DNA from 4 places in the Halobacillus trueperi genome. Region 4 is predicted to be linked to each of the others. Evidence: riboswitches for the same ligand, from Rfam matches in the RefSeq annotation. Region 4 holds a riboswitch; each other region holds the start of a gene.
The links. Region 4 has a riboswitch for S-adenosylmethionine ahead of DYE48_RS04930 (methionine ABC transporter ATP-binding protein). Riboswitches for the same ligand answer to the same signal wherever they lie in the genome.
Positions count from the first base shown of each region.

Region 1 (5,866 bases), on a different contig from region 4:
TTCATTTAATAAGCTTTAATAACCAATAAAAAATGGCGTAGTACCATCCATAAACGGTTGATACTACGCTAGCCTTTAGTTCGATCTTACAGTTAAAGTTAGCACTATCATTTACTAAGCAAAAAGTCTGTCTGCATTCTCTTACAGACACTCAAAGAGGTGAAATTGAATAAATCTATTATTGATTCAAATTAAATCCATATAAATACTCGACCAACTTGTTAAATTCATCATCAGAGGAACACTCAATTTGTAGATCAATAAAAGTCATCACAACTTCTTCATCCTCAAACGGGAAATGGCTGTTATCTACATTGGTTAGGATTTCCCGCTTGGATAATCCCTTTTTAAGTAAAACATCAACGGCCTGTTTCATCGAAGATACTTCTGCCATGTGTATGCCCCCTTATTTGATATCTTTCCTCGCTTCTGCATCCCTTCGTCAGGTTCTTTTTAATGTTAGGAATAGCGAGGATGACAAGAATTAACGTAGATTCTTGTACTAAATATTTACTACACTATTCATCCAAATTCCTGCTTCTCCTAGAAAAAACGACTTTACAATTAAGAATAAACTTAGCTGGTAATCAACAACATAAGTCTCCAAAAAACACAAATACATATGAAATCGATAAAGATACGAAATACTAGCGAAAAACACTGCTGTTAAGCTTTCTTTTCGTTTTCTAACACGCTTGAGATTGGGCGCCAAATAAAATTAATTTTCACACTTTTCTATAAAATCCATTGACACTGATCCTTTCCCTTGCTAACATGGCACTTAACCAAATAACGAAAGAACATCTTATCCAGAGAGGTGGAGGGACTGGCCCTGTGAAACCCGGCAACCGCTATATTGATAGCATGGTGCCAAATCCTACTGAGTGAATGCTCAGGAAGATAAGAGATTTACATAATCTCTAGCCTCTCTATCACTGATAGAGAGGTTTTATATTTTCAATTGAATAATGTTTTCTTATCCAGAGAGGCAGAGGGACTGGCCCGTTGACGCCCGGCAACCATCAAGCATTCGCTTGAAAAGGTGCTAATTCCTGCAGGAGATGATCCTGGAAGATAAGAAGAGCCAAGAGCCCTCTTCTTATTTTTGTGAAGAGGGCTCTTTCTATTTTTAAAAAAGGAGTGGCTACATAGATGAGTATCGTACTTTTAGATGGCATTCGTACCCCGTTCGGTAAATGGAAAGGGGCTTTGAAAAAGAAATCCGCAGCAGAACTCGGATCGCACGCATTAAACGCTCTAATTGAGAGAAATCCGATAGCCGAAAAGGCGGATGGTGTGTTGCTTGCTCAAGTGATCCAGGCTGGCGGTGGCCAAAACCCTGCGAGGCAAGTCGCTTATAAGGCAGGGGTAGACATCGGTTCACCCGCTATCACATTGAACAATGTCTGCTTAGGGGGAATCGCTACAATCACGGATGCCTCCCGTAGACTGCAGCTGAACGAAGGAGAATTATACATTGTCGGTGGCTTCGACTCGATGACGAATGCTCCTCATACCGCTCCAGTAAGGGCCTCTGCAGGACTCGGTCATAGCATCCTCAAAGACACGTTACTTAACGACGGCTTGTGGTGCGCCTTAACGGATGTATCGATGGGAGCTCTTACCGATGAGAAAAACCGCTCCTTTGAAATCAGTCGAGAAGAACAAGATGAATATGCTGCCCTTTCTCAGCAACGAGCAGCTAAGGCTCAAGAAACAGGATGGCTGCAGCCGGAAATCGCTCCTTTTGCAGGTTTGCTTGAAGAAGATGAAGGCATCCGCAAAGGAACGACAGTCGAGAAGTTATCCAACCTCTCCCCCGCCTTTTCCAACGAAGGCACGATTACGGCAGGCAATGCGTCACAGATGACGGACGGGGCGAGCGTTGGGATCGTTACCACGAAAGAGAAAGCTGAATCACTCGGGCAGAATCCGTTGGCTGAAATCATCGATTGGTCAGAGATTGCCGGACCAGATCCGAGTTTACAGACGAAACCATCGCAGGCGATCCAAGAACTATTAGATAGACACCAGTTGACGACTGACGATATCGATCTGTTTGAAATTAATGAAGCGTTTGCCAGTGTGGTGATCGCCAGCTGCCGCGAGCTTGGCATCGATTATGACCGGGTCAATGTCAATGGTGGCGCAATCGCTCTTGGTCACCCGTTAGGCGGCACAGGATTCCGGCTCGTCTTGACCCTTGCCAATGAACTGAAACGGCGCGGCGGAGGAAAAGGGATCGCTTCCCTTTGCGGCGGTGGCGGCCAGGGAATGGCCCTGTTGATTGAAGTTCCTCATTCATAACCCGAAAGGAGATAGATCTAATGACTACATCGATTACCGCTCAGCGTTCCCCTTATCTATGGGAGCCATCGAGCGAAAGAATAGAACAATCGCATATCAAAGCCTTTGCTGAATTTACCGGCCAGCCGCTTTTTCCATATGAACGGTTCCACCGTTGGTCCGTTTCCCACCTCTCTGAATTTTGGTCAGCTGTTTGGGATTATGCAGGAATTATCGGAGAGAAAGGTGACCGTGTGTTTATCCCTGGACCTTCGATGCCCGATAGTACATGGTTTCCGGAAGCACGGTTGAATTTCGCTGAAAACCTGCTGCGTGGATCTCTGGATCGGACCGTTGCCTATGAAGCAAATGAGACAGGGGTTCAACGAAGCATCACTTTAGAAGAGCTGAGGCAATCCGTAGCCAAAGCCCAGGAAGGGTTAAAACAGTTAGGTGTGCAAAAAGGCGATTGTGTCGCCGGAGTCACGACGAACAATATCCAGGGGTTGGTCGCCCTGCTTGCGACCACCTCCCTCGGGGCGACATGGACCTCCTGTTCCCCGGACTTCGGGACGAAAGGAATCGTCGACCGCATTGGTCAGGTGAAACCGAAAGTATTATTTGCTACTACCTCTTATCAATATAAGCAGAAACCATTCGATATCGTGGACAAAATCAAACAGACAACGGAGCATCTTGAAGGACTATCCGCCCTCGTCACGTTCGGAGGCGAAACTTCTATAGAAGGACTCCAATCTCTATCCTGGGACGAGCTTTGCAACAATGAAGCCAGTGAGCCGACGTTCGAACCCGTCCCTTTTGACCATCCCTTATATATTTTATATACATCAGGAACAACGGGATTGCCGAAAGCGATCGTCCACTCGGTCGGCGGGACGCTCCTGCAACATGTAAAAGAGCACCAGCTCCATTGTGATGTCCAGCAAAATGATGTGTTGTTCTGGTACACGAATACCGCCTGGATGATGTATCCATGGCTCGTTTCAGGGTTAGCCAGTGAAGCGGCAATCCTGTTGTATGATGGCTCTCCTGTAAGGCAGGATTCCCTCACCCATTTGTGGGACATTGCGGATGAAGTCGGCATCACCCATTTCGGCACAAGCCCTAAGTATTTAGATACATTGATGAAAGCAGGCGTCGATCTGAAAAGCAGTCATTCTCTCGACACTTTGAAAAGTCTGCTATCCTGCGGAGCTCCACTAGCACCTGAACAGTACAACTGGATCTATCAAACCATCAAACAGGATCTGTTCCTTGCTTCCATTTCCGGCGGAACAGAAATCATCGGCTGTTTTGTGATGGGATCACCCGTTCATCCATTGAAGCGAGGCGAAATCGCATGCAAAGCTTTAGGAATGGCGGTTGATGTATTGGATGAGCGAGGAGCATCGGTTTACGAAGAGAAGGGTGACCTTGTTTGTACCCAACCATTCCCAAGCATGCCGCTCACCTTTTTCGGTGAAGGTGGAGAGGAACGTTACCGGAAGAGCTACTTTTCCAAACGTCCAGGGATTTGGACACATGGGGACTTAGCGGAACAGACCATCGACCAATCGTTCATCATTTATGGACGTGCCGATACGACATTGAATCCAGGAGGCGTCCGCATCGGGACGGCTGAAATTTACGGTGTCGTCGACCATATCAAGGAAATTAATGACAGCGTCGTTTTCGGATTACCGAAAGATAACGACGAAGAAATCATCCTTTGTGTCGTGACAGAAAAACTGACGGAAGACTTGGCAAAAGAAATACGCAGGCAGATCCGTGCCAAAGCTTCTCCTCGCCATGTACCGAAGCGGATTTATCAAGTGGAGGAAATCCCCCATACCATCAATGGAAAAAGGGTCGAAGGAGCAGCGAAAACAGCCGCTTTAGGAGATGCAGTGAAAAACGAAGCCTCCTTACGTAATCCATCCAGCTTACAATCATTTCGTCATCTATCAGAAAGGAAGTTCGCGTAATGGCCAACCAACCCCAAGGGGCGATCATCGGCATCGGTGAACTGAAGCCCGTCCGTTATTCAGAAGGAAAAACAACCTTAAGTTTGATTGCAGAATCCGTCCGCCTCGCTATTCAGGATGCCGGCATCTCCAAGGAAGACGTCGACGGCCTGCTTGTCGGACCACAAGTCGGGGAAACGCCGCAGCATGTGCCGGCGACGGTTTCTGAGTATCTAGGAATAGATCCCACGATGTCCAATACGGTGGATCTCGGTGGTGCAACTGGCCCGGGGATGATTTGGAGAGCTGCCGCAGCCATCCAGGCCGGCATGTGCGAAACCGTCGTCTGTGTGTTAGCCAATAAAAATGAAAAAGGGGAAACATTACGATCCCCGAACCGCAATCCGATACGCGAATTTGATGTGCCTTTCGGTGCATCAGGAGCGAATACTTCCTATGCCCTCTTAAAAAGACAGCACATGGAAGAGTACGGATCCACGCAGGAAGATTTCGCAAGGATTGCTTATTGGGCCAGGAAAAATGCCCAGTTGAACCCAGATGCGATTTTTTATAATAAGCCCGCCGAAGTGGAAGATATTCTAGCCTCTCCCATGATTGCCGATCCACTTCACCTGTTGGAAATCGTCATGCCAGTCGCCGGTGGTGCAGCCGTCGTCGTCACATCTGCTGAAAAAGCAGCCGAAGGTAAATATAAACCGGTCTATCTGAAAGGAGCGGGTGAAAAAATCACTCACCGGGCAGTCAGTCAGGCTCCGGGAATTGGGGACCTGCCATTCAACTATTCGATCCCAAGAGCGCTTGAACAAGCACGGACGGACGTGGAAGACATTGACCTTTTCTCACTGTACGACTGTTATACAAGTGTCGTTGCCACAACCCTCGAAAGTGCGGGTCTATGTAAGCCGGGTGAGTTCGGGGAGTTTGTCAGAAACCACAGCTTCAGCCATGACGGAGATTATCCATTGAACACGCATGGCGGTCAGTTGGGCTTCGGCCAGGCAGACTTGGCAGGCGGCATGTCCCATGTCATTGAGGCCGTCCATCAATTGAGAGGCGAAGCTGGAAACCGACAAATCCCTAATGCCAAAAAAGCACTCGTGACAGGGAACGGAGCCACATTAAGTGAAACGACCGCTCTTGTGTTAGGAGGAGAACGATGAGCCAACTACAGAACATTTCTTTGCCAGGTCCTACGATTACACCCGTTAGTCAACCTTTTTGGGAAAGCATCCAAGCCGGGCACTTGAGCCTGCAACAATGCGAGAAGTGTGAGGGATGGATCTTCTATCCTCGAGAGCACTGTCCTCATTGTTTTCATGATTCGTTAACATGGAAAAAAGCGTCTGGTCGAGGAAGGCTGAAAACATGGAGCGTTATTCACCGCGCCGGCCATCCCGCCTGGCAGGAACATACGCCCTATGTGGTGGGCGTGGTCGCCCTTGAGGAAGGACCTTCTCTATTGACGCACGTATTAATAGACGAAACAGACTTAACTTATAACATGAAAGTAGAAATGGAAATCAGTGAAATCGGGCCTCACCCACTACCATTCTTCAAAAAACAGGAGGAAACAAAATGATCCTTACTTACTTCAT
Region 1 covers NZ_QUAE01000025.1:36,300-42,165, reverse strand. Annotated here, with positions in the region: gene DYE48_RS18720 (hypothetical protein) at 179-394, opposite strand; SAM riboswitch class I at 803-907, shown strand; SAM riboswitch class I at 974-1,081, shown strand; gene DYE48_RS18715 (thiolase family protein) at 1,153-2,307, shown strand; gene DYE48_RS18710 (acetoacetate--CoA ligase) at 2,328-4,271, shown strand; gene DYE48_RS21265 (thiolase family protein) at 4,271-5,431, shown strand; gene DYE48_RS18700 (Zn-ribbon domain-containing OB-fold protein) at 5,428-5,850, shown strand.
Region 1: linked by a shared signal. The riboswitch ahead of DYE48_RS18715 (thiolase family protein) and the one ahead of DYE48_RS04930 (methionine ABC transporter ATP-binding protein) in region 4 are both predicted to bind S-adenosylmethionine.

Region 2 (5,866 bases), on a different contig from region 4:
TTCTTGCTAGGATTCCTTTTTAAAACCGAACTGTTCTGCTTCCATTTGCATCGCTGTATGAAGAAGAGGAAAATCAGCAGCATCGTTTTCTAAATGACGGGACAAATTCGGGACGAGTTTGTTCCATACCATTGGATTTGCTGCCATCGATTGAAACAGGGCCACTTCATTATCTGTCCATTTTCTGAGGGACTGGACATAATGAAGTGTCATTTGGAAACCAGGAAGAAGCTGCTCATCCCTTTTCCTTGCGAATTCTTTCATCGCCTCTTCTTTGGAGATTCTTTCATCTATTTTCAAGCATGCATCAGCCAATAAAAATGACTGCATAAAAGCATCATTGATTCCTAAACCTGTACTCGGGTCTTTGCTGTGACCAGCGTCGCCAATTAATGCCCAGCCATCTCCATAGGCCGTTCGAAAAAAATTCGGCATGCCTGGTGTTCCAATCATCTTCCCTTGAAGTCTGGCACCTTTCATTCTTTCTTTCATTCCGTACATTTGATCAAACGTTTGTTTAAACGATTCTTCCGGGTTTTTCATCATCGTTTTGAATTCTTCTGGATGGATTTCTATGCCCAGGCAGTCTCGATTGGGCTCCATAGGAAAAACAAAGCCGATTCGACCTTCATGAAGAAAGATCTCTGTGGCAGGTTCCGGTAGAGGCTCTATCCCCTCAAAATATCCGTAGACGACCGGGCGCAAAGGCTTCGTTTCTTCATACTTTTCTGACCCTGTCCAGTGAGCAAGGTTTGAGTTTTTCCCATCAGCCCCAACAACTAAATCCCCAAACACTTCATGTGGTTCTCCGTGTTCTATTAGAGTGACGCCAACAACTGTACCCCCTTCCCATATCAATTCCCGAGCCGCCGTTTCGGGTTTGAAATGGACGGATGGGAATGTGAGCGCTCGTTCAATCAGCATCGAGTCGAGCTTGTCTCTCCTTGGAATGATGGTATAAGAGGTCCTCGGCCCTTCTACGAAACTGCTTCCAATATAGGTCCGCATCCTCGTTACTTTTCTCAAACCCGAATCTTCGAGTTTCTTAAGCACGCCTAATTTTTCTAAAAATCCTGTATGGGACATAAAATGAGTGGACAATGTATCACTCGGAAAACTGGCTTTATCGACAAGGAGGACTTTCTTCCCCATCTCTCCTAGTAAAATAGCTAAACTTGCGCCGGCCACACGTGCACCTACAATGATGACATCGTAATGTTGATTCATGATTGCACACACCTCTATGTATCGTTTACCTCCATCATAACTGGAGCACCACGAAAACTCTAGAGTCAGCGGTAATAGTTTGTTGTAATAAGCTCCCGTTTGTGGAAGACTCAGTTTCGAGATGTTTGTTGTGTGGATGGGGGCTGGGTGGGATGACTTGCTTTCCGCGGGAGCGTCAAAAGCCCCTTCCAAAGCTCTACGGAGTAAGCCTTGCGTGGTTGGAATAAGTAATGACGAATTCCTGGCCATGGAAACGGGGTCAGGGAAACGATGATTTGCAGTGCTTGGAATCAGTACGTAGAAAAACACACACGTCCGGATTTCCTTCCGCTTTTCATGCGGACGTTTCCCAGACCCTGTTTCCTCGCCTTATTCGTGCAGAATCTATGGTTAAAACGACTTTATAACGCCGTGGGGGAGCGGCAGGTTACTGTTAGAGGGATTTCGAGAACCTCATATGGAAAAGGGGCGGAGGGAAACGGTGAGACTCCTGTGGGAAGTGCGTGGTAGATGAGACCCCGCAGAGCGTTAGCTCGAGGAGGCTCATCACTCGCCCACGGAAAGCGAACCTTTTCCCGGAGCCCCTAAACTCTCACAAAAGTCTTGAAATCAAGTCTTACAATTTAATAACTAATCATTCTATGTACATAAAAAAACTCCCGCGATGGGGAGTTTTAATTAGTAGGTGCGTTCTTCTTCAACTTCATGGTTTTGATCCAAGATTTGAAGTTTGCTCGGTTTGTTTTCTTTTGCGATTTCCTCTGCTTTGGCAACAGCGGTATCACGCTCATCATAAAGGTCTGTCGGAGCGACATCCTCGATTTTTACAAACCAACCGGTTACATCTTTATTAGGTACGACACTATATTGTTTCATGAACTTCACTCCTATCTCATAGACTTAATTAACCATTCCCACAGCAAGAAGGGTTCAAACGTATCGAAATTGTTTGACAATGAGAAAGGACGGCTTTATAATTTCAAACAAGTCAGAAAAATTGAATAAAAAAACTCTTATCGAGAGCGGCAGAGGGACTAGGCCCTACGACGCCCGGCAACCTTCAAGGCAAAACCTTGAAAAGGTGCTACATCCTACAGGTCACATGATCTGAAAGATAAGGGGAGGTATGAGATACATAAAGCCCTCTTCTTACTTACAGAAGAGGGCTTTTCGTTTTCCCCCTTCTATAAAGTGGATGCCCTAGGAAAAAATCAGAGGAGGAATTTTCCCATGAGTTTACCATTCCATACGTTCGGTCCTGAAACGAATTTGCTTCACGGCGGTCAAGAACCTGATCCCGCTACAGGTTCTCGTGCTGTACCGATTTATCAGACGACATCGTATGTTTTCAATGATACAGAACATGCTCAAAATCTTTTCTCGCTTGCGGAACCCGGCAACATTTATTCACGAATAGGAAACCCGACCGTGGATGTATTCGAACAACGAATCGCTCTTCTTGAGGACGGTGCCGCGGCGGTGGCGACAGCCTCAGGCATGTCTGCCATCACGATGGCCATTCTGAATGTCGCTAAAGCCGGAGATGACATTGTTGCTTCGACGAACCTTTATGGAGGGACATACAATTTGTTTGTCCACACCCTCCCCCGCTATGGAATTAATGTACATTTTGTAGAAGGGGATGACCCCGAATCATTCGCCAAGGCAATTACTCCTCATACAAAAGCGATCTTTGCCGAAACCATCGGGAATCCGAGTTTGAATGTACTGGACATTGAAGCGATCGCAGATGTCGCTCACGATCATCACATCCCTTTCATCATCGATAACACATTCGCTACCCCGTATGTATGCAGACCAATCGACTGGGGAGCAGACATCGTTGTCCACTCTGCTACTAAATGGATTGGTGGACACGGCACGGCCATTGGAGGTGTTGTTGTTGATAGTGGACGTTTTGACTGGAATCATGAAAAATTCCCAGGGTTTACGGAACCTGATGAAAGCTATAACGGCATCCGGTTCGGGGTCGATGTGGGTCCGGCCGCTTTCGCCATAAAACTGCGCGTACAACTGCTTCGAGACATTGGCGCATGTCTCAGCCCGCAAAACGCTTTCTTACTTTTGCAAGGACTGGAGACTTTACACTTGCGAGTGAAAACGCATGCGGATCAAGCTTTAGAAATCGCCGAATATTTAAACCATCACGAAGGTGTCGAATGGGTGAATTATCCAGGATTGAAAGATCACCCCACTTATTCTCTAGCCGAAAAATATTTCCACTACGGCCATGGGTCGATCGTTGTCTTCGGGATTAAAGGAGGACGCGAAGCAGGGCGTAAGCTGATTGATCAGAGCACTATCTGGTCGCATGTAGCCAATGTAGGGGATGCCAAATCTTTAATCATCCATCCGGCCTCTACGACTCACCAGCAATTAAGCGACGAAAACTTGAGTAAATCTGGTGTAACAGAAGAACTTGTCCGCTTGTCTGTCGGGTTAGAGTCTGTAGAAGACTTGATTCAGGACCTGGACAACGCCATTTTCCATGCCACTGGATATAGGAGATCCTACGGTAAAAGTAAGCATGTGGCAGAGCCGGTTTTATCATCCTCCCTGGACCGTTCGAACGGGGAATTAAGAAAAAGGGTAATCGGAATTGTTGGAACAAGTGCTCTTCTTGCGGAGCAGAACAAGTTGGAAAGGCTGGGATTTGAAGTCGTTGCCTTCTCTCACCTTGAGGACCTTCAAAAAGTAACGAATGTCCACTGGGATATTGTCTATGTTGAGGAAGCGAATGAGGATGTCCTGAACATAGCGAAAGAAGTAAAACCGACACTACTCTGGTCACGAAAACCAATCACTCACGAAGATGCAGCCATCATATCAGGGGTAAGCCTCTATGACGCTGTTGTAAATATCCGGTCAGGGAAAGATTTTTCTACTTCCCTCGTATCGGTCTAGTGAAAGAAAGGAGAATGAAAAGCATGTCATTAAAAAACCCCACCAGTCACCCAAGAACCAATCAAACGATATCGATTGGAAATTTCACCTGCGAGTCTGGTGAAAAGCTTTCGCATGTCGAGCTTGCCTACGAAAGATACGGGCCGACAAATGCTCCCGTCATCCTCGTATGTCACGCATTAACGGGCAACCAGCTCGCCGTCGGTTCAAGGGAAGAACGTGGCTGGTGGGCCGGTTTGATTGGTGAAGATTGTCCGATCGACACCAATCGCTATCAAGTGATCACCTTCAATGTTTTGGGTGGATGTCACGGATCTACAGGGCCTGCGAGCATTAATCCAGACACAGGCAAACCATACCGTCAAACCTTTCCCAAAGTTACCATTCGGGATATGGTCCACGCTCAGTATGAAGCTTTATATCGCTTAGGCATCACTCATGTCCACGCTATAGCAGGCGGATCACTTGGAGGTATGCAGACGTACGAATGGGGACTTCTTTACCCTGATTTCATGAAAAAATTATTCATTCTCGCAGCTACCCCTTATTTAAGTGATTATGGCATCGCTTTTAATCATATCGGTGCTCGAGCCATAAAGAGTGATCCTCATTTCCATAATGGGGACTATCATTCAAATGAAGATCTAAAGGGATTTGAAATCGCCCGGATGACCGGGATGGTCACGTACCGAAGCAGTACCTTATTTGAAAAAAGGTTCGACCGGTCCTATCACGCCGATACCTCTTATGAGATTCAATCTTATTTGGATTACCAGGGGGATAAGATTAAAGAACGTTTTGATGCCAACAGCTACCTTTACCTTCTCGAGGCGATGAACAACCATGACATCGGCCGAGGAAGGAATGGATGGGCCCAAGCAGCGAAGCAATACAAAGCAGAGGTTCACACTTTCAGTTTCGAACACGACCTCCTTTATCCAGAAGCCTTGATCCAACCATTCTCTATCTCCTGTAAAAAAGGGAAGCATCACCATATACCCACCGACTATGGGCATGATGGATTTCTCGTAGAGTTTGAACGTTGGGGCAAATGGGTGGAGGAACAATTAAACTAATTGTTCCTCCACCTGTATAATCAAAATAAAAACCGTTCCGTTTTAGTTTGAAACGGAACGGTTTTTATTGTTTATCGATCAAATGACCGACAGGAACGACTTCATACCCTTTAGCGTACAGTTTTTCCAGTAAGAGATCTACGGTTTCCACTGTAGACAGTTGAAGATCATGAAGCAAAATAATGGAATCTTCTTCTACTTCTGAAAGAATATCCTCAGTGACCGCTTCCGGTTTTAGATCTTCCCACTTCTCAGAATAGATGGTCCACGGAACAACATTGCCTTCTTCTTGATAGTTGGCAGAAGGCAGGTTTCCAAAAGGCAATCGCAGTAAATCCACCCTCTGTCCGGTTACTTGTTCCAGAATCGTTTGAGTCGATGAGATCTGCTGATTGATCTGCTCATCTGACAAGCGTCCCAAACGGGGGTGATTCCACGTATGATTTCCAATTTCGTGCCCGTGTTCACTCACTTCACGAGCCACTTCAGGATAGTAACCTACCCGTTTTCCGATCATGAAGAAAGAGGCTTTTGCTTCATACTTATCCAGTACATCAAGGATTTTTCTGGTCACTTCCGGATGAGGGCCATCATCAAAGGTTAAAGCCACTTCTTTCCCTTCCCCATGTAAATGGTTC
Region 2 covers NZ_QUAE01000006.1:139,005-144,870, forward strand. Annotated here, with positions in the region: gene DYE48_RS09930 (NAD(P)/FAD-dependent oxidoreductase) at 7-1,227, opposite strand; gene DYE48_RS09940 (DUF2188 domain-containing protein) at 1,906-2,103, opposite strand; SAM riboswitch class I at 2,238-2,348, shown strand; gene DYE48_RS09945 (O-acetylhomoserine aminocarboxypropyltransferase/cysteine synthase family protein) at 2,458-4,152, shown strand; gene metX (homoserine O-acetyltransferase MetX) at 4,176-5,228, shown strand; gene DYE48_RS09955 (polysaccharide deacetylase family protein) at 5,293-5,866, opposite strand, start outside.
Region 2: linked by a shared signal. The riboswitch ahead of DYE48_RS09945 (O-acetylhomoserine aminocarboxypropyltransferase/cysteine synthase family protein) and the one ahead of DYE48_RS04930 (methionine ABC transporter ATP-binding protein) in region 4 are both predicted to bind S-adenosylmethionine.

Region 3 (5,866 bases), on a different contig from region 4:
CCTCTGACTCCACAACTTCTTTAATATCTTTCACAAACTGTGCATCAAGATCTTCCGTCTTCACGGCTACACGGTTACGGTAATCATCAGGCATGTCTTCCAAAGCCAGCGCATTCAGGAGATCCATTCCCGCAGCCAATGCGTAGTTTCCTGGAACCATGGACAAATCTTCGCTATCGACTAGACGCGGCAGTTGACCAGCTTCCACTTCGACAAACTCGATATCCTTTTTATTCTTCGTAATATCATTCAATGATGCGCGTAATGGATCGACACTGTCATCTACCTCAACAAGACCTTCATCCTCAAGCACAATCAATGCACGAGCAAGGTTTGTCGGATCGTTCGGTACTCCCATCGTGCTTCCTTCTTCAATACTTGCGATATCCTCGTATGTATTGGAATAGATCCCCATCGGCGCTGTCGGTACAATGATAACTTCAGATAGATCCAGGTTGTTTTCCTTCGCAAACGACTCTAAATAAATTTTATGCTGAAAAAGGTTTGCATCCAAATCCCCATTGGCAAGGGCTTTGTTGGGCTGGACATAGTCCGTGAATTCCTTGTTCGTCACTTCGTATCCCTTTTCCTCTAATAGTGGAGCAATCGCTTTCGTGACCATATCGCTGTATGGTCCGGCAGTAGCTCCAAATCGGATCGTTTCTTTTCCAGAAGCATCTGCACTTTCTTCTTCCTCCCCGCACGCAGCGAGAAATGCGATCGATAATAAAGTGGCACATAACAAAATGATTTTTTTCATGATGGTTCCTCCTAAATATGATTCAATTCTTTTTCACAGTTTTTGCAATGTAATCGCCGGTGTATTGCACGATTTGGACGAGGACAATAAGCAGGATGACGGTCGTGAACATGACAAAGTTATCGTAGCGGTAGTAACCATATCGAATCGCCAAGTCCCCGATTCCGCCTCCTCCGATAGCTCCTGCCATGGCGGAATATCCAATTAAACTGATAGCTGTGATCGTCAAACCGCTGATCAGCCCGGGCTTAATTTCCGGAAAAATGATATCCTTGATGATCAGCCAAGGGGAAGCTCCGCAGGCAATGGCTGCTTCAATCACCCCTTTGTCAATATCGCGAGCCGATGATTCTACAATTCTTGCGTAAAAAGGAATTGCCGCTACAGAGAGGGCTACGGAAGCCGCAACCGGCCCTGTGGTTGTCCCGATTAATAAGTTTGTAAAAGGAAACAAGAAGACAAGTAGAATAATGAACGGGACCGAACGAATCAAGTTCACCACAACACCCACAATGCTTTTAATGGTTCGATTCTCCAGAAATAAATCACGGTCCGTCACAAACAAGAGCAGCCCGAGCGGAAGACCTGCGATTAAAGCAACGACCAGTCCAATGCCTACCATGATCAGTGTTTCCAGAAAAGATTTATTCAGCTCTGGCCAGAGATTGATCAGCTGATCGATCATCTTGCAGCACCTCCACTTCTCCAAGCTTTTCTTTCAAATCTTGTATGGCACAGTGGACAACTTTTTGTTCTCCTGTCAATTCCATCACAAAGGTACCGAGAGCCTGGTCTTGAATGTAATCGATCTTCCCATGCAGAATATTGGCCCGTACGTTATACCCCTGTAAGAGATCTGACACAATCGATTCGTTGGCCGAGTCCCCTTTGAACGTCATATGTACGATGGTCCCTTTCCTTTCTGAAAGGATCTTATCCGGGATACGGAAATCGATCACCGTTTGGATGAAGCGTTTCGTCAATTCGTTTTCAGGAGCAGCGAAGATTTCGTATGTAGAACCCTGCTCAACAATTTTCCCGTCTTCCATAACGGCGCAACGGTCGCAGATTTCCTTGACGACCTCCATCTCATGGGTGATCAGGACGATGGTAAGGCCGAGTTCACGATTGATCCTTTTCAACAGGTTCAAAATTGATTGCGTCGTATTCGGATCAAGTGCTGAGGTCGCTTCATCACACAAAAGCACCTTAGGATCATTGGCAAGCGCTCTCGCAATGCTCACCCTCTGCTTCTGTCCTCCACTCAACTGGGCCGGATACTGATCAGCTTTATCTGAGAGACCGACAAGCTCCAATAATTCCTGTGCCCTTCTTTTTCTTTCCTGGCGGTTGACGCCGGACGCCTTTAGAGCGAATGCCACATTTTCCAATACGGTTTTCGCCATCGCGAGGTGAAATCCTTGAAAGATCATTCCGATCGATTGTCTGGCCTTCCTCAAGTCCCTGGAATTCAATGTCATGAGATCGATTCCATCGACCATGACCTTCCCTTCTGTCGGGCGTTCCAAAATGTTCATGCATCGTAAAAGGGTGCTCTTCCCAGCCCCGCTGTACCCGACGACTCCAAAAATCTCACCTTTCTTGATATCCAATGAGACGTCATCGACTCCGATCACGGTTTTCCCCTTGGATTGATAGACTTTGCTCAGTTGTTCCAATGAAATCATCGGCTTCCTCCCTGATAATATAAGTTCCAACAAAAAAACTCCCGCCCTTTACGGGAGAGAGTTTCGCATGAAAGACTGCCAAACTCTTATCTCCCAGAATAGGAACATTCTGCAGGATGTAGCACCACTCCATATGGAAGGTTGCTGTGATATCTACGGGCCTTTTCCCTCCATCACTCTCGATAAGAATTTTCGTTTATGTTTTAACACTTTAACGCATGTGAAAGGGTTTGTAAATAATTTTCTCAATTTTTTAAATTATATTTTTTCAACATTGACATTCGATTTTAAGGTATGGATAATAATGGGCATATCTTGAAAGGGGGATTGAGATGGAGTCTATAAATGTTCAAGGATCTCCGAACTTTTACAAGTGTGAACCCGGTATACTGAAAGAATTACCAGAACTTATCAAAGATGAGCCGTTCAAACATGGGACCATCATCCACGGGAAGGATTCATGGGCCATGGCCGAATCATATATGCCGGAATTTCCGTTTAGCATGGGAACCATTTCGTATGACGGGGAATGTACCCATCAGGAAGTGGAAAGGATCAAGGAAAACGTCTCTCCTATTACGAACGTCCTGATCGGCGTCGGAGGCGGAAAAATTCTCGACCTCACTAAAGCGTGCGGCGAGGCGCTTGATCTTCCAGTCATCCTGATCCCTACACTCGTATCCAATTGTGCAGCCTGGACACCGTTGAGTGTGTTTTATGATGAAAATGGCAATTTCATTGAATATACGATATTCAAAAGAAGTACATACATGGTCATCGTAGACCCTGACATGCTCGTTCATGCTCCCGTCGAATATCTCCGTGCGGGAATTGGAGATACGATTGCCAAATGGTATGAAGCTGATGTTTTGACAAGACATATAAAAGAAAAGCCTGTCCCTTTAGAAATGGCACTTCATGCTGCAAAACTGTGTAGAGACATTCTATTCCAGGAAGGAAAAGATGCCGTGCATGCCAATGAAAAAGGTCATTGCACGTCCGCCTTCACACGTGTCGCTGAAACGATCATAATGGCAGGAGGTATGGTCGGAGGATTTGGTGATGGTTACGGAAGAATATCCGGTGCGCACTCCATCCACAATGGGCTGACCAAAGTGCCGGGGACTCATATGTTTTTGCATGGAGAGAAAGTAGCTTACGGCATTCTCGTCCAATTGGCACTCGAAGGAAAAACAGAACAAATAAAGCAGCTGATTCCTTTTTACAAATCCATGCGGCTGCCTTTATCACTGAAGGATCTGGATGCTGATTCAACGGAGGATATAGAGACCATTTCCTACTATTCCACACGTCCAAGTGAATCGATCCACCTTATGGGAATTCATGATCAAACGCAGGTGAGAGAAGCGATCCTAGCCGTTGAAAATAGCTTAGCCTCATTGTAAAAGGCTAAGCTATCATGCGGGCTAAGTAAATTCCGCTCGCGGCCGCTTGAGACAGGGAATGCGTTTCCCCGGAACAGTCCCCGATCAAGTACAAACCTGACAGCTCGGTTTCAAAATGCTCATCCGTAAAAATCTTCGCTTCATAAAATTTACTGTCCACCCCATAAAGGATGGTATCCCGATTGATCTCCTCGCCAAGCAGCCCTTCCAACGCTTCAAAAAACTCAAGCAGTGCCTCTATATAAAGGGGCGGAACTTCTTTGCATAGATCTCCCGCTTCTGCTTCAAGCGAGGGTTGAATAACACCTTCGGAAAGATGGTCCGACGGTTTTCCCTCCAATAAATCTCCTAACTTTTGCGCCACAATCCTGCCCTGCCCTTGATTGATACCGCCAATCACATGATGGGCTTCTGCCATGGCCTCCGCTTGATTTTTAAAGTGCCGCGGAACGAAAAGGGTAAAATTCAAATTATGACTCGGTTCTTCTTCGTTCTGATTCTGTCCATCCGGCATCACCAGACCATGCTGATACTTGCGTATGATTCTTCCATGTGGATTCATGCAGTAAGTGGTCGCGGAGAAGCGTTCGGTTATGTAATGCAGCTTCGTTTCAAACGTTTCCTGAAGGATGGCATTGAGCTGATTGCCGCGCATCTCCACTCGTACCCCTAGATCCAAGCGTGTCTCCCCCGCCTTCAATCCTAATTCTGCTGTCATGGATTTCAGCCAGTCACTCCCACTCATGCCTGTAGCGAAGACAACCTTCCTGCTTTGGAACCGTCCGTGATTTGTATCGATCGAAAACAAACCTTCTTCTTTTGTGACACTTGTAACATCTGCTTCGAAAGTGAAGGTCATCTGTGCATACATATCCTCGTACATGCTTTGAAAAATCCGACGAGCGAGCCGTGTCCCCAAATGCCGCACTTCTGTTGAAAAAACTCGTAAGGAGTGCTCCGCTGCTTTCTTGGAAAGATTTCCATTTTTAGTACTGTATTTCTCTACAAGGCCACCTCCATAGGAGCATAAAAGGTCATCCACTTCGTCCATGAGCGCAAGTGTTGCCTTTTCACCGATCTTCCTTCCGAGCTGTCCACCGAAGTCGTTCGTATAATTGAATTTCCCTTCTGATTTTCCGAGTCCTGCAAATCCTACGTACCGATCGCACGGACCTTCACAAGTGCACGCTTCCTGGTGTAATCCACACGTCCGTTCAGCCAGGGGCTTTCCTTTATCGATTACATGGATGTTCAAATCCGGATGTTCCTTAGCCAACGTATAAGCAAGGAACACACCACTGACGCCGGCACCAATGATCGTCACGTCATACACAGGATCACGCCCCTTTTTCACGGACTTTGGCATAGATGCACGTATCGGTTAATCGCTTTCCATCGACAGAGAGATCGTCGTTGCGAAGGGTTCCTTCCAATTCGAAACCGAGCGATTCCGGAATGGCGCGGCTTCTTTTATTTTCAGATTCGCAGCGGATTTCCACCCGTGCTCCTCCTAAATCATTCAACGCGTACGCCGTCAATGCCTCCACCGCTTCCCGCATGTATCCTTTTCCACTGTGGGCCGTATCCATCCAGTACCCAAGTTCAAACTTCGGCACGTCCCAGTCCATTCGATGAAAACCTGTCGAACCGACGAACGTCCGGTCCTCTTTCAGAAAAACGAGATACCTTAAATTCTGCCGCAGCAAAAATTTCGCATGCGCTTCCCTTGCGTTTGATTCTGTGTCTTCGACGGTCGGCGTTTCCTGAACGAATCCGAGCCATGGTTTCAGTTCATTCACAGATCTTTGAATCGCTGCATTGACCGCTGTTCCATCTCCGGGCTCCGGCATTTTCAGGATCAGCCGTTCTGTTTCTATGTGTGTTTTGACGTCTCGCATTACTGGATTCATAGTCCCATCCCCTTGTGTTTCGATTTCATCCTTACCCTCTATCAAACAAGAATTCCTATTTTTTTGCAACAACTATATTCAAACCTTTCTAAATTTTTGTAT
Region 3 covers NZ_QUAE01000008.1:104,203-110,068, forward strand. Annotated here, with positions in the region: gene DYE48_RS11755 (MetQ/NlpA family ABC transporter substrate-binding protein) at 1-760, opposite strand, end outside; gene DYE48_RS11760 (methionine ABC transporter permease) at 783-1,445, opposite strand; gene DYE48_RS11765 (methionine ABC transporter ATP-binding protein) at 1,405-2,448, opposite strand; SAM riboswitch class I at 2,532-2,637, opposite strand; gene DYE48_RS11770 (iron-containing alcohol dehydrogenase family protein) at 2,781-3,854, shown strand; gene DYE48_RS11775 (FAD-binding oxidoreductase/lyase) at 3,859-5,187, opposite strand; gene DYE48_RS11780 (GNAT family N-acetyltransferase) at 5,192-5,764, opposite strand.
Region 3: linked by a shared signal. The riboswitch ahead of DYE48_RS11765 (methionine ABC transporter ATP-binding protein) and the one ahead of DYE48_RS04930 (methionine ABC transporter ATP-binding protein) in region 4 are both predicted to bind S-adenosylmethionine.

Region 4 (5,866 bases):
TAGTGCATTGGACAGGCAGGGCTTTAAGAAACCTTGTCTGACATGATCACGTTTGATCTTAATCATGTTCAGACCATGCCTGATTGGCATGGTCTGTTTCTATATAGTAGGTGATGAAGATGGATGGAGAACGAATCGTCATTGTTGAAGGAATTACAGATAAGAAGAAGTTGAATAAAGTTCTTGATGAAGAGATTGAAATCATCTGCACCCATGGTACTTTAGGAATCGAGCGGATGGAAGAAATGATTTTTGATCATAACTTAGATGATCGGACCGTGTATATTCTAGTGGATGAAGATGACTCTGGCTACAAATTAAGAAAACAATTGACGGAAGAGCTTCCTCACGCCGAGCATATCTACATAGATAAGGCTTTCAGGGAAGTAGCAGCTACGCCGGAACCTGAATTGGCAAGAGCCTTACTCAGTAGACATTTCAATGTAAAGTCGATCTATTTAATATAGGAGGATGACTGTGGAGGAAATAAAAACAACAGAAGTAAAGAAGTTCTTCGAATCTCCACAAACGACCCTCACCTTTGTTCATAGCCCTTTTTGTGCAACTTGTCACCTTGCGCGTCAAATGCTCACAACACTGGAGTCTGTATTTGATCGAGAAGTTTTTAAGGAAATGAATGCTTCTCTGCACCCCGAATGGATGCAGCATTTTAAGATTAAAAGTGTTCCATGTCTGCTGGTTACTAGGGGCGGGGAGGTAGAGGAAAAGATTTATGCTTTTCATTCTGTCTCCTATATGTATGAGAAAGTGGTTGGTTTTGTTGAATAGTGTATGTATTTCCCAGGAAATGACCACTACTGTAGAATTTAAAAATTCTCTAAAAAACTTATATGTAATGTGGAAGTAGTTCGATAATGAAAAAGACAGCAAAGACTCCGGAGTCTTTGCTGTCTTTTTGTTATGAATATCATACGATTTCTCCTAATTTGCTTACAATATCTAAAAAGGAGGACTGATCGCCAAAATTCGCATGGATCTCTCCTTGTTGATTAATGATGATGGTGGAAGGAACGCCATCACAATTGTACAAGTCATAGACGTATCGTCCTTCGTCAGAAAGAGTTGGTTGTGTTAAAAACTTTTCCTTGAATTCGATGCCTTCCTCTATATTCCGTTCCCTTCCAGTTACATTGATCGTCATCATTTTTACTTTATCATGGTCCATCGTTTTGAAAAGTTGTTCTTTCATAGGTAAGTCTTTTCCACAATCTGGACACCAGGAAGCCCAGAAGGTCAAGACAATAACTTTCCCTAAGTCCTCTTCAAGTTTATAAATGGAAGAGTGGTTGTGGATGTAAGGTAGTTCAAATAAAGGGGCTTGTTTACTCAATGTCATTCTCCTTTTTATCAGGCGAAGGTTATGGATTGACGCTTATATATTTCCCATGCTAACATAATTATTAATTTCATATCGACATCTTCACTTATCCAGAGTGGCGGAGGGACTGGCCCGACGATGCCCGGCAACCGGCAGGTAAACTGAACGGTGCTAAATCCTGCGAAGTCTTTGACTTTGATAGATGAGAAATGTAAAAGCGATGAATCTCTTCTATTAAAGAAGGGATTTTTTTATTGTGTCAATCGAGTGAATATTAGATGTTTTTGTATGGAAGATGTAAGCATTTCTTCAGTTTTGATCGACTTTATTTTTCTGAACAATCTGTTTATGAGTTGACACAAAATTCGTACGGTGCTACAATCCATTATTGTACTACTTAAACGAATTAAAGCGATAATAATTTAATAAATTAAAATCTCTTATCCAGAGTGGCGGAGGGACTGGCCCGATGATGCCCGGCAACCGGCAAAACTGTTTTGCTCAGGTGCCAATTCCTGCAAAGTATTAAGCTTTGACAGATGAGAGAACAGATTTTTAGGTATGATTAAAAAAGCCACTCTGTTCTCATTACAGAGTGGCTTTTTTTGAAGTGGAGGGAAAGCAGCATGATTACAATTAAAGGACTATCAAAGATATTCCACACGAAAGATCAGGATGTACGAGCAGTGGATGATTTAAGTCTTAATATTAACAAAGGGGAAATTTATGGAGTGATCGGATATAGTGGGGCCGGTAAAAGTACATTTATTCGCTTACTGAACCGTTTGGAAGATCCCACAGAAGGAAGCATTCTTGTCGATGAGCAGGAACTTACTTCATTAAGCAAAGGAAAATTAAGGTTGGCCAGACAAGAAATCGGAATGATCTTCCAGCATTTCAATTTGCTTTGGTCACGTACCGTTCATGATAATATCGCTTTTCCATTGGAAATTGCCGGGATCCCTAAAGCGGAAAGGCAAAAACGTGTCGATGAATTAATTGAATTGGTCGGGTTGAAAGGCCGGGGAGGTTCTTATCCATCCCAATTGAGCGGTGGACAAAAGCAAAGAGTGGGGATAGCCAGAGCGCTTGCAAACAATCCGAAAGTTCTTTTATGTGATGAGGCCACATCCGCGTTGGACCCTGAGACCACGGATTCGATTCTTGATCTTCTTGTGGATATTAACGAAAAGCTTGGCCTTACAATCGTTCTGATCACACATGAAATGCACGTCATTCGCAAAATTTGTCATCAGGTGGCGGTTATGGAAGAAGGTAAAATTGTTGAACAAGGGGAAGTGTTGGACGTTTTTCTTCATCCTCAAAAACCAGTCACGAAGAAGTTTGTGGATCAAGTGATGGGAGATCCAGAAAAAGAAACCTCCTTGCAATTGATCAAAGATAATTACCGTTCTGGAGAAATTATACGTCTTCACTTTGTCGGAGAAAGTACAAATCAGGCACTGATCAGTGATTTATCAAGGAAGTTTGAATTAGACGTCAACATTCTACATGGAAAGATTACCCAAACACAAAAGGGTGCGTATGGAACAATGTTTGTTCAATTTGATGGAGACAAAAAAGAAGTCGAGCGTGCCATTGAATATATTGAATCCACATCTGTTGAAGTGGAGGTGAATCCACATGTTTAATGAATGGTTCCCGAACGTAAGAATGGAAGACATGATTACAGCTACAAATGAAACCTTGTATATGACGCTGGTTTCTGTCGCTGGGACATTCGTTTTAGGTTTGCTTTTGGGTCTTCTCCTTTATTTGACCGGACCTGGGGGTCTTTGGGATAACAAAACGTTGAATTGGATTACTGCTTCCATTGTTAACATATTCAGAGCAATTCCGTTTATCATTCTCATTTTATTATTGTTCCCCTTTACAGATTTTCTGCTGGGCACCATTCGAGGGCCACAAGCAGCATTGCCTGCCCTGATTATTGGTGGAGCGCCATTCTATGCCCGGTTGGTGGAAATTGCATTGAAAGAAGTCGATAAAGGTGTCGTGGAAGCAGCAAAATCTATGGGAGCTAAATACTCGACCATCATTTTTAAAGTATTGCTTCCGGAATCGATGCCAGCTTTGATATCCGGGATAACCGTAACAGCTATCGCATTGATTGGATACACCGCCGTAGCCGGTGCCATCGGATCTGGTGGTCTTGGCGATTTCGCCTATTTCTATGGGTTCCAGAGAAGTAACTTTGATGTTGTATTCATTTGTACTATTTTAATCATTTTAATTGTGTTTATTTTCCAATTCATCGGAGATGCCATCTCACGAAAATTGGATAAAAGATAAAATAAATAAAAGGGAGAGAATTAATAATGAAAAAACTATGGACGAGTTTAATCGCTGTATTGCTTATCCTTGTTCTTGCAGCTTGCGGGTCATCGAACGAGGAAGAAAATGCATCAGGATCTGAAGGTGAAGAAGGTGGAACAAAGGAGATTAAGGTAGGAGCTACCAGTGTTCCACATGCTGAAGTTCTCGAGAAAGCAAAACCTATGCTTGAAGAAGAAGGAATCACATTAAAGATTGAAGAATATCAGGATTACATTTTACCGAACCAAGACTTAGATGAAGGTCGTATTGACGCTAACTATTTCCAAACGATTCCTTATATGGAGACCCAAGAGGAAGAGAAAGGGTATGACTTTGCAAACCTTGGTGGTATCCATATTGAGCCTATCGGAGTTTATTCTCAAAAATATGAAAACCTGGAAGACGTTGAAGAAGGTACGCAGCTAGTCATGAGTCGTTCTGTATCCACTCATGGTCGAGTCCTTTCACTCTTAGAGAAAGAGGGACTAATCAAATTGGATGAAAGTGTGGAAAAAGTAGATGCTACTGTACAGGATATTGTAGAAAATCCTAAAAACATTGAATTTGATACAGGAGTAGATGCAGCTAACCTTCCACAAGTTTACCAGCGTGAAGAAAACGTGCTTGTAGCGATTAATACAAACTATGCTATTGAGGCTGGTCTGTCTCCCAGCGAAGATTCAATTATTCTCGAGGAGTCTGACTCTCCTTATGTGAACGTCGTTGCTGCTAATAGCGAAGATAAAGACAATGAAGCGTTAAATACGCTTGTAGAAGTTCTTCGTTCTGAAGAGATCGTCAACTTCATCAAAGAAGAATATGACGGTGCTGTTGTACCGGTCTCAAGTGATGCTGAATAACGGATAAAATAAGTGACTGCGGTTTATACTAACCGCAGTCACTTATTTTTATTGGGAGGTTTTCATATGCAGGAACAAAATATGACGTGGACGCAAACGTACTTACATGATTATAAAGAAGGAATGGGAGCCTTCAGAGAGCACATGCCGGAAGTTTCTCATAAGTTTGATGAATTCACACAAGAATGTTTTAAAGCTGGAGAATTATCTAAAAAAGAGAAGCAATTGATGGCATTAGGAATCAGCATTGTTGCACAGGACGAGTACTGTATGATCTACCACACGCAAGGCTGCGTCGACCAGGGTGCAACGGAAAAGGAAATATTAGAAGCCTGTGGTGTTGCTGCGGCATTTGGAGGTGGAGCGGCTTTAAGTCAGGCCGTAACGCTTGTGCAGGATGCGTACATGGACTTGACGACAACGGTCAATTGATTCAATTATTAGAAAATTCAAGGAAATCGGATGTATTCTATATACTCACTTGCAGTAAACGCTTACATCAATAATGAAGATCACTTTTGCATGAATTTAAAGTTTTAAGAAGTTTTATTTGGGAATAGTATTTGTGGTACCTTAAATTGTGTAAATAATCTGAAAGGGTTGATTCGTTATTAGTGACGATCTGAATTTGAATTACACTGCTGATATGGAGAAAGCCATGCACCAATCTCATAACATGAGTTATGCGGAGTACAGCAGGAAGTTGGATACACGCTTGAAAGTAGAAGAAAAACGCCAACGAGAATTCGAAGAGAGTCAGAAAATGATTGCCCAGGTCGACCGTCAATTGCATAGATAAATCATTCGATTAAATGAAAAAATCAGGTGTGTTTTAGCCACCTGATTTTTTCATGTTATAATACACATGAAAAATGTAGAAAATTGTTCGTTACATGTCCGGACTCTTGGCTTTAGTTAATGGGAAAAAGTTGATAACAAGCACTAAATGATATAAGATTGTAATGAGAATAAATTGAGAATAGTTCTTTGTTTCCGATCAACATGGACATTCTATAATAATAGATACTGGAGGTATTCATTTATGGCAGGATCAACGTTAGAAATCAAAGATCTTCATGTAGAAATCGAAGGTCAGGAAATCCTTAAAGGTGTAAATTTAACAATCAACGGTGGGGAATTCCACGCTGTTATGGGACCGAACGGAACTGGTAAATCTACACTGGCTTCCGCAATTATGGGTCACCCTAAATATGAAGTAACAAAAGGTGAAGTATTGCTTGATGGCGAAAACGTTCTTGAAATGGAAGTGGACGAACGAGCTCAAGCAGGTCTATTCCTTGCTATGCAATATCCTAGTGAAATCAGTGGT
Region 4 covers NZ_QUAE01000003.1:19,071-24,936, reverse strand. Annotated here, with positions in the region: gene DYE48_RS04945 (toprim domain-containing protein) at 120-467, shown strand; gene DYE48_RS04940 (thioredoxin family protein) at 472-789, shown strand; gene DYE48_RS04935 (TlpA family protein disulfide reductase) at 929-1,351, opposite strand; SAM riboswitch class I at 1,443-1,548, shown strand; SAM riboswitch class I at 1,777-1,885, shown strand; gene DYE48_RS04930 (methionine ABC transporter ATP-binding protein) at 1,966-2,991, shown strand; gene DYE48_RS04925 (methionine ABC transporter permease) at 2,984-3,652, shown strand; gene DYE48_RS04920 (MetQ/NlpA family ABC transporter substrate-binding protein) at 3,679-4,536, shown strand; gene DYE48_RS04915 (carboxymuconolactone decarboxylase family protein) at 4,603-4,968, shown strand; gene DYE48_RS21105 (YuzK family famiily protein) at 5,195-5,335, shown strand; gene sufC (Fe-S cluster assembly ATPase SufC) at 5,579-5,866, shown strand, end outside.